One region of the Pseudomonas sp. GW821-FHT01E05 genome, then DNA from elsewhere that is predicted to be linked to it. Evidence: predicted binding sites of a transcription regulator. Region 1 holds the regulator's gene; the other holds the start of a gene.
The links. Region 1 encodes sigma-54, which starts transcription at its own class of promoters, with help from an activator protein. Its sites were predicted from a motif close to ANTGGCATNNANNTTGCTNT; they were not measured.

Region 2: flgB (flagellar basal body rod protein FlgB) is a predicted target of sigma-54. The motif match lies at 1,019-1,038, and genes of this name have one in related genera.

Annotation. Positions count from the first base shown of each region.
Region 1 is NZ_JBWKWW010000004.1:343,629-347,204, forward strand. Features, by position in the region: gene lptA (lipopolysaccharide transport periplasmic protein LptA) at 1-411, shown strand, start outside; gene lptB (LPS export ABC transporter ATP-binding protein) at 411-1,136, shown strand; gene AC07W5_RS10895 (RNA polymerase factor sigma-54) at 1,407-2,900, shown strand; gene hpf (ribosome hibernation-promoting factor, HPF/YfiA family) at 2,977-3,285, shown strand; gene ptsN (PTS IIA-like nitrogen regulatory protein PtsN) at 3,298-3,576, shown strand, end outside.
Region 2 is NZ_JBWKWW010000009.1:222,841-226,416, reverse strand. Features, by position in the region: gene cheR (protein-glutamate O-methyltransferase CheR) at 1-720, shown strand, start outside; gene flgB (flagellar basal body rod protein FlgB) at 1,081-1,488, shown strand; gene flgC (flagellar basal body rod protein FlgC) at 1,492-1,935, shown strand; gene flgD (flagellar hook assembly protein FlgD) at 1,951-2,679, shown strand; gene flgE (flagellar hook protein FlgE) at 2,710-3,576, shown strand, end outside.

The DNA of each region.
Region 1 (3,576 bases):
AATGGCGTGGCCACCTACAAGGGCGACGTGATCATTACCCAGGGCTCGATGAAGATCACCGGTAATACCGTGACCATCACTCGCACCCCGGCAGGTGAAATCGACGTAGTGACCTCGGTGGGCAACCTGGCTTACTTCGAACAGCTGCAAAAGGCGACTGATCCAAAGCCTGTCCAGGCTTATGGTGTGACCATTCAGTATCACGCCGCGCAAAACCGTATCGTGCTGATCGACAAGGCCAAAGTGATCAACGACGGCAACACCACCGAAGGTGAGAAAATCGTCTACGACACCGTCAAACAGGTCGCTAACGCCGGTCGCGCCACCGGCAACAAGGTCACCCAGCAACGTCCGCGGGTCGACATGGTGATCCAGCCGAAAAAGAAAACTGACGAGCAGAAGGCCCAGTAATGGCAACTCTGAAAGCTCAGCATCTGGCCAAGAGCTACAAGAGCCGCCAGGTCGTGCGTGACGTCAGTCTGTCCATCGACAGCGGCCAGATCGTCGGCTTGCTCGGCCCTAACGGTGCCGGCAAGACCACCTGTTTCTACATGATCGTCGGGCTGGTCCAGGCCGATCAGGGTCGCGTACTGATCGACGACCTGGACGTCAGCCACCAGCCGATGCACGGCCGCGCACGGGCCGGCATCGGCTATCTGCCGCAAGAAGCATCGATCTTCCGCAAGCTGTCGGTTGCCGATAACATCATGGCCATTCTTGAGACCCGCAAGGAACTCGACAAGGCCGGACGTCGCCAGGAGCTGGAAAGCCTGCTGCAGGAATTCCACATCAACCATATCCGCGACAACCTCGGCATGAGCCTCTCCGGTGGCGAACGTCGTCGCGTGGAAATCGCCCGAGCCCTGGCCACCGCACCGAAGTTCATCCTGCTCGATGAACCGTTTGCCGGTGTGGATCCGATCTCGGTGGGAGACATCAAGCAGATCATTCATCACCTGAAGGCCAAGGGCATCGGCGTGCTGATCACAGATCACAACGTCCGTGAAACCCTGGATATCTGCGAGACCGCCTACATCGTTAACGACGGTCAACTGATCGCCGAAGGCGACTCCGCCACCATCCTGGCCAACGAGCTGGTCAAGGAAGTGTATCTGGGCCATGAGTTCCGCCTGTAAGCGCTGAGGTGTTGGGCAAGTCGTCAGAGCGCCGCTATCAATAAAACCCTATAAATTTTATTGTTACCGCGCTTTAGGCAAACACGCGCCCTCAGGTGTTCAGCCAATAGTCAGAGCGCCAGTAGCAATGAGATCCTGTAAATTTTTATTGTTACCGCGCTCTAGGCAAACACTTCAGTTTCAGGCATATAATTTGCTTATGTTTGGCGCTTCGGCGCCCTGTAGTGGATGGCGCATGTGCGCCGGCAAATAAGGTGTTAAGCCCCTGCCATGAAACCATCGCTAGTCTTGAGAATGGGCCAGCAGCTGACGATGACACCGCAGCTGCAACAGGCCATCCGCCTGCTCCAATTGTCGACCCTGGACCTGCAACAGGAAATTCAGGAGGCACTGGAGTCCAATCCGATGCTCGAACGCCAGGAAGAAGGCGACGACTTCGATAACGCCGACCCTCTGGCCGACAACGTCGAGCAGAAAGCCAATACCGATGTTCAGGAACCCTCTTACCAGGAAACCGCCCCGACGGTGGATAACCTCGAGGAAGGCGACTGGAACGAGCGCATCCCCAACGAATTACCTGTCGACACCGCTTGGGAAGATGTTTACCAGACCAGTGCCAGCAGCCTGCCGAGTAACGATGACGACGAGTGGGACTTCACCACCCGCACATCGGCCGGTGAGAGCCTGCAGAGTCATTTGCTCTGGCAACTGAACCTGGCACCGATGTCCGATACTGATCGCCTGATCGCCGTTACCCTGATCGATTGCATCAACAATCAGGGCTACCTGGACGAAACTCTTGAGGAAATCCTCGAAGCCTTCGACCCGGAACTGGACATCGAACTGGACGAGATTGAGGCCGTCCTGCACCGCATCCAGCAATTCGAACCCGCCGGTATCGGTGCGCGCAACCTCAGCGAATGCCTGTTGCTGCAGCTGCGTCAAATGCCAGCCAAAACACCTTGGCTGACCGAGGCTAAACGCCTGGTCACCGACTTCATCGACCTGCTTGGCAGCCGTGACTACAGCCAGCTGATGCGCCGTATGAAGCTCAAAGAGGACGAACTGCGGCAGATCATCGAGCTGGTGCAAAGCCTCAACCCGCGCCCGGGTTCTCAAATCGAATCCAGCGAAGCCGAGTACGTCGTCCCCGACGTCATCGTACGCAAGGACAACGAACGCTGGCTGGTGGAGTTGAATCAGGAATCCGTGCCGCGCCTGCGGGTCAACCCGCAGTACGCCGGTTTCGTGCGCCGGGCCGACACCAGCGCCGACAACACCTTCATGCGCAACCAGTTGCAGGAAGCGCGCTGGTTCATCAAAAGCCTGCAAAGCCGCAACGAAACCCTGATGAAAGTCGCCACCCAGATCGTCGAGCATCAACGGGGCTTTCTCGAGTACGGCGATGAGGCGATGAAACCGCTGGTGCTGCATGACATCGCCGAAGCGGTCGGCATGCACGAATCGACAATTTCCCGGGTCACCACCCAGAAATTCATGCATACCCCGCGCGGCATCTACGAACTGAAATATTTTTTCTCCAGCCACGTAAGCACCTCTGAAGGCGGTGAATGCTCGTCTACAGCGATCCGCGCGATCATCAAAAAACTGGTTGCAGCGGAAAATCAGAAAAAGCCGTTGAGTGACAGCAAGATCGCTGGTTTACTGGAGGCACAAGGCATTCAGGTAGCCCGTCGCACCGTCGCCAAATACCGCGAATCCCTTGGGATCGCGCCTTCGAGCGAACGTAAGCGTTTGATGTAACGGGCCACGCCACAGCGTTCCAGTGGCAGGCATTTCTGCCTGCCGCTTTATGCACTGGCAACGAAGGAGAAGCTGTATGCAAGTCAACATCAGTGGACACCAACTGGAAGTGACCGAACCCCTGCGCATCTACATCGGCGAAAAACTCGAACGATTGGAAAGGCATTTCGACAAGATCACCAATGTGCAAGTCACGATGACCGTCGAAAAGCTGAAGCAGAAAATCGAAGCTACCTTGCATATCCCCGGCAATGAAGTGGTCGCCAACGCCGAGCATGACGACATGTACGCGGCAATCGACGCACTCACCGACAAGCTGGATCGCCAACTCAAAAAGCACAAGGAAAAGACCCAGAGCCTCCTCCAGGGCGCAACAGGTCGTTAACACTCCCAACCCATGATTCGACTTGAAAACATCCTGACCCCCGGCCGTTCTTTGGTGAACGTGCCGGGCGGCAGTAAAAAGCGCGCCCTCGAGCAAATTGCCAACCTGATCAGCCGCGAAGTGCCGGATCTGGGGATGCAAGATGTCTTCGAGAGTCTGATAGCCCGTGAAAAACTTGGTTCAACCGGTTTTGGCAACGGCATCGCCATTCCCCACTGCCGCCTCAAAGGCTGCGAATCGCCCATCAGTGCCTTGATGCACCTGGACGCCCCCATAGATTTCGACGCCATC
Region 2 (3,576 bases), on a different contig from region 1:
AAACTCATGGAGCAGCAGGGCATCAAATCGTTGGGTGAGCTGGTTCAGCGCATTCAGACCCAGCCGCGCAGCGGGTTGCGCGAGATGGTGGTGGATGCCATGACTACCAACGAAACCCTGTGGTTTCGTGACACCTATCCGTTTGAAGTATTGAAGAACAAAGTATTGCCCGAGTCGATCAAGGCCAGTCCTGGCCAGCGCCTGCGCATTTGGTCGGCGGCGTGCTCGTCGGGGCAGGAACCGTACTCATTGTCCATGTCGATCGATGAGTTCGAGCGGACCAACATGGGTCAGCTGAAAATGGGTGTGCAGATCGTTGCCACCGATTTGTCCGGCACCATGCTGAACAACTGCAAGACCGGCGAATACGACAGTCTGGCCATTGGCCGCGGTCTCTCCGCGGAGCGGCTGCAACGGTACTTCGATCCGAAAGGGCCGGGGCGTTGGGCGATCAAGGCACCGATCAGGAGTCGGGTGGAGTTTCGTTCGTTCAACCTGCTCGATAGCTATGCAAGTCTTGGCAAGTTCGACATCGTGTTCTGCCGCAACGTGCTGATCTACTTCTCCGCTGAAGTGAAGAAGGACATCCTGCTGCGGATTCACAGTACGTTGAAGCCAGGTGGCTATCTGTTCCTCGGCGCATCCGAAGCGCTGAATGGCTTGCCGGATCACTACCAGATGGTCCAGTGCAGTCCTGGAATCATCTACCAGGCGAAGTGATTTGCCAGCGTCATAAAAAACGGGAGTCCTCAGGGACTCCCGTTTTTTGTCCTCCGAAATGATCGTTCCCACGCTCCTGCGTGGGAATGCATCCCGTGACGCTCTGCGTCACATCTCGAAGCGGACGCAGAGCGTCCATGGCGGCATTCCCACGCAGAGCGTGGGAACGATCACGGATCTCATGCATCCCGACATCTCGAGCGGCAGAAAAGCGGCAGGCGGCGGAAATCAGTTGCCGCTTTTCTGGCATTGCCACCTTGCCGATGCCCGCAAAGCCCCGGTTTACGGCCTTTCGTGAATTGGCACGACGCTTGCTATGTTCATCGCACGAAAAATCTGGTCACCCGAAGGTTTCCCGGCATGAGCATCAGCTTCGATAAAGCGCTCGGTATCCATGAACAAGCCCTGGGCTTCCGCGCTCAGCGTGCTGAAGTTCTGGCCAACAACATCGCCAACGCTGACACCCCTAATTACAAGGCTCGGGATCTGGATTTCTCTGCCGTGCTTGCTGCGCAGAATGAAAAGACCAAGAGCGGCACTTTCGCGTTGAACATGACCAATAGCCGTCATATCGAAGCCGAAGGTCTGGGAAATGGCGACGAGACGTTGCTGTATCGCACGCCAATGCAACCCTCGATTGACCAAAACACCGTGGACGCCCAGCTGGAACAGTCGAACTACGCGGAAAATGCGGTCAACTTCCAGGCCAGCTTCACGCTGCTCAACAGCAAATTCAAAGGGCTGGTGTCAGCCCTGCGCGGAGAGTAATCCATGTCTCTTGCCAGTGTTTTCAATATTGCCGGTAGCGGCATGAGTGCTCAAACCACTCGTTTGAACACCGTCGCCAGTAACATCGCCAACGCCGAGACCGTGTCTTCGAGCATCGACCAGACCTACCGGGCCCGTCACCCAGTGTTCGCCACCATGTTTCAGGGTGGTCAGAGCGGCGGCAGCAGTTCGCTGTTCCAGAGCCAGGATGCCGCCGGCCAGGGCGTACAGGTGCTGGGTGTGGTTGAAGACCAGAGCAACCTGGAGGCGCGCTACGAACCGAACCATCCGTCAGCCGATGCCAAGGGCTATGTCTACTACCCCAATGTCAATGTGGTTGAGGAAATGGCCGACATGATTTCCGCCAGTCGCTCGTTCCAGACTAATGCGGAAATGATGAACACCGCCAAAACCATGATGCAGAAAGTCCTGACCCTCGGTCAGTGATAAGGGGCGACTCAGATGACGAGTGTTACCGATACCACGAGCGGCCTGGATCTCAGCCAGATCCTTGCTAACTCTTCGGTCAAGACCAGTACCACCAGCACCTCGGGTCTTGCGGCGGCAACCAGTGGCACTACGGGCAAGAATGCCTTGGGCAAGGATGCTTTCTTGCAGCTGCTGGTCACCCAGTTGAAGAACCAGAACCCGCTGTCGCCGCAGGACAACAGTGCGTTTGTCGCTCAGCTGGCTCAGTTCAGCAGCCTGGAAGGCATCACCACGCTGAACACTTCGGTCAACTCCATCGCGAGTACCTTCCAGTCGTCGCAGGCGTTGCAGGCTTCTTCCCTGGTGGGTCGCTCGGTGGTTGCTCAAACCGGTACAGCCGTGGTCGATACAACCAAGAGCCTGACGGGCAGTGCAGTGATCCCCTCGTCGGTTGCCGACGCTACCGTGAGCATCACGGATAAAAACGGCAATGCGGTGAAAACCATCGACCTGGGTAGCCAGAGCGCCGGTAACGCCAGTTTTGTCTGGGATGGCACCAACGATGCCGGTGTCAAGGTCGATCCGGGCACTTATACCTTCAAGGCGAATGCCACGATCGATAGCAAGTCGACGGATTTGGTCACTTATCTACCGGCAACGGTCAACAGCGTGACCTTGAGTCAAACAGGTGGCGAGATGATGCTCAACCTTGCCGGTCTGGGCGCTGTTGCCCTGTCGAAAGTACAAACTATTGGTCTATAGAGCCAGCTTACGCGGCGCAAGGAGTGGAATATGTCTTTCAATGTCGGCCTTAGCGGTCTCTATGCAGCCAACAAACAACTGGACGTGACCGGCAACAACATCGCCAACGTCGCGACCACAGGCTTCAAGTCTTCCCGTGCGGAATTCGCCGACGTCTACTCGGCCACCAAGTTGGGTTCGGGTAGCAAAAGCGTCGGCAATGGCGTGGCTCTGGCCAACGTTTCCCAGCAGTTCACTCAAGGTGATGTGAACAACACTGGCAACGTGTTGGACATGGGCATTCAAGGGCAAGGCTTCTTCGTCTTGAGCAGCAACGGCTCGCAGACCTATACCCGTGCCGGTACGTTCAAGACCGACAAGGACGGCTATGTCACCAACACCGATGGCACTGCTCGTCTGCAAGGTTATGGTGTGGATGCCAATGGCAAGATCGTCAACGGTGTGCTGACCGACCTGCGGATCGACACGTCCAACCTGGCGCCCAAGGCTACTGGCGCGGTGTCTTCGACCGTCAACCTGAGTTCGACCGCGGCGGTTATCGATCAGACCGTTCTCCCGTTCGATCCAAATAACGTCAACACCTACACCAAGTCGTTCAGTACGCCAATCTATGACAGTCAGGGCAATCAGCACACCATGGATCAATACATGGTCAAGACCGCTGCTAACACCTGGAGTACCTACACCCTGGTAGATGGTCGTAACCTCAATGGCAGTACACCGACGGTGGGTGGTGCGACAGATCCCGTCGCTTCGACTATTACCTTTGACTCGGCAGGCAAACTTGTATCGGTGGCCACACCACCGAATACGCCGGCTGCACCTAACGCAACCAACAGCCTGCAATTGGTCGGCTGGGTTCCAGGCACTGTGACCAACGGAGTCTGGGCGGCCAAC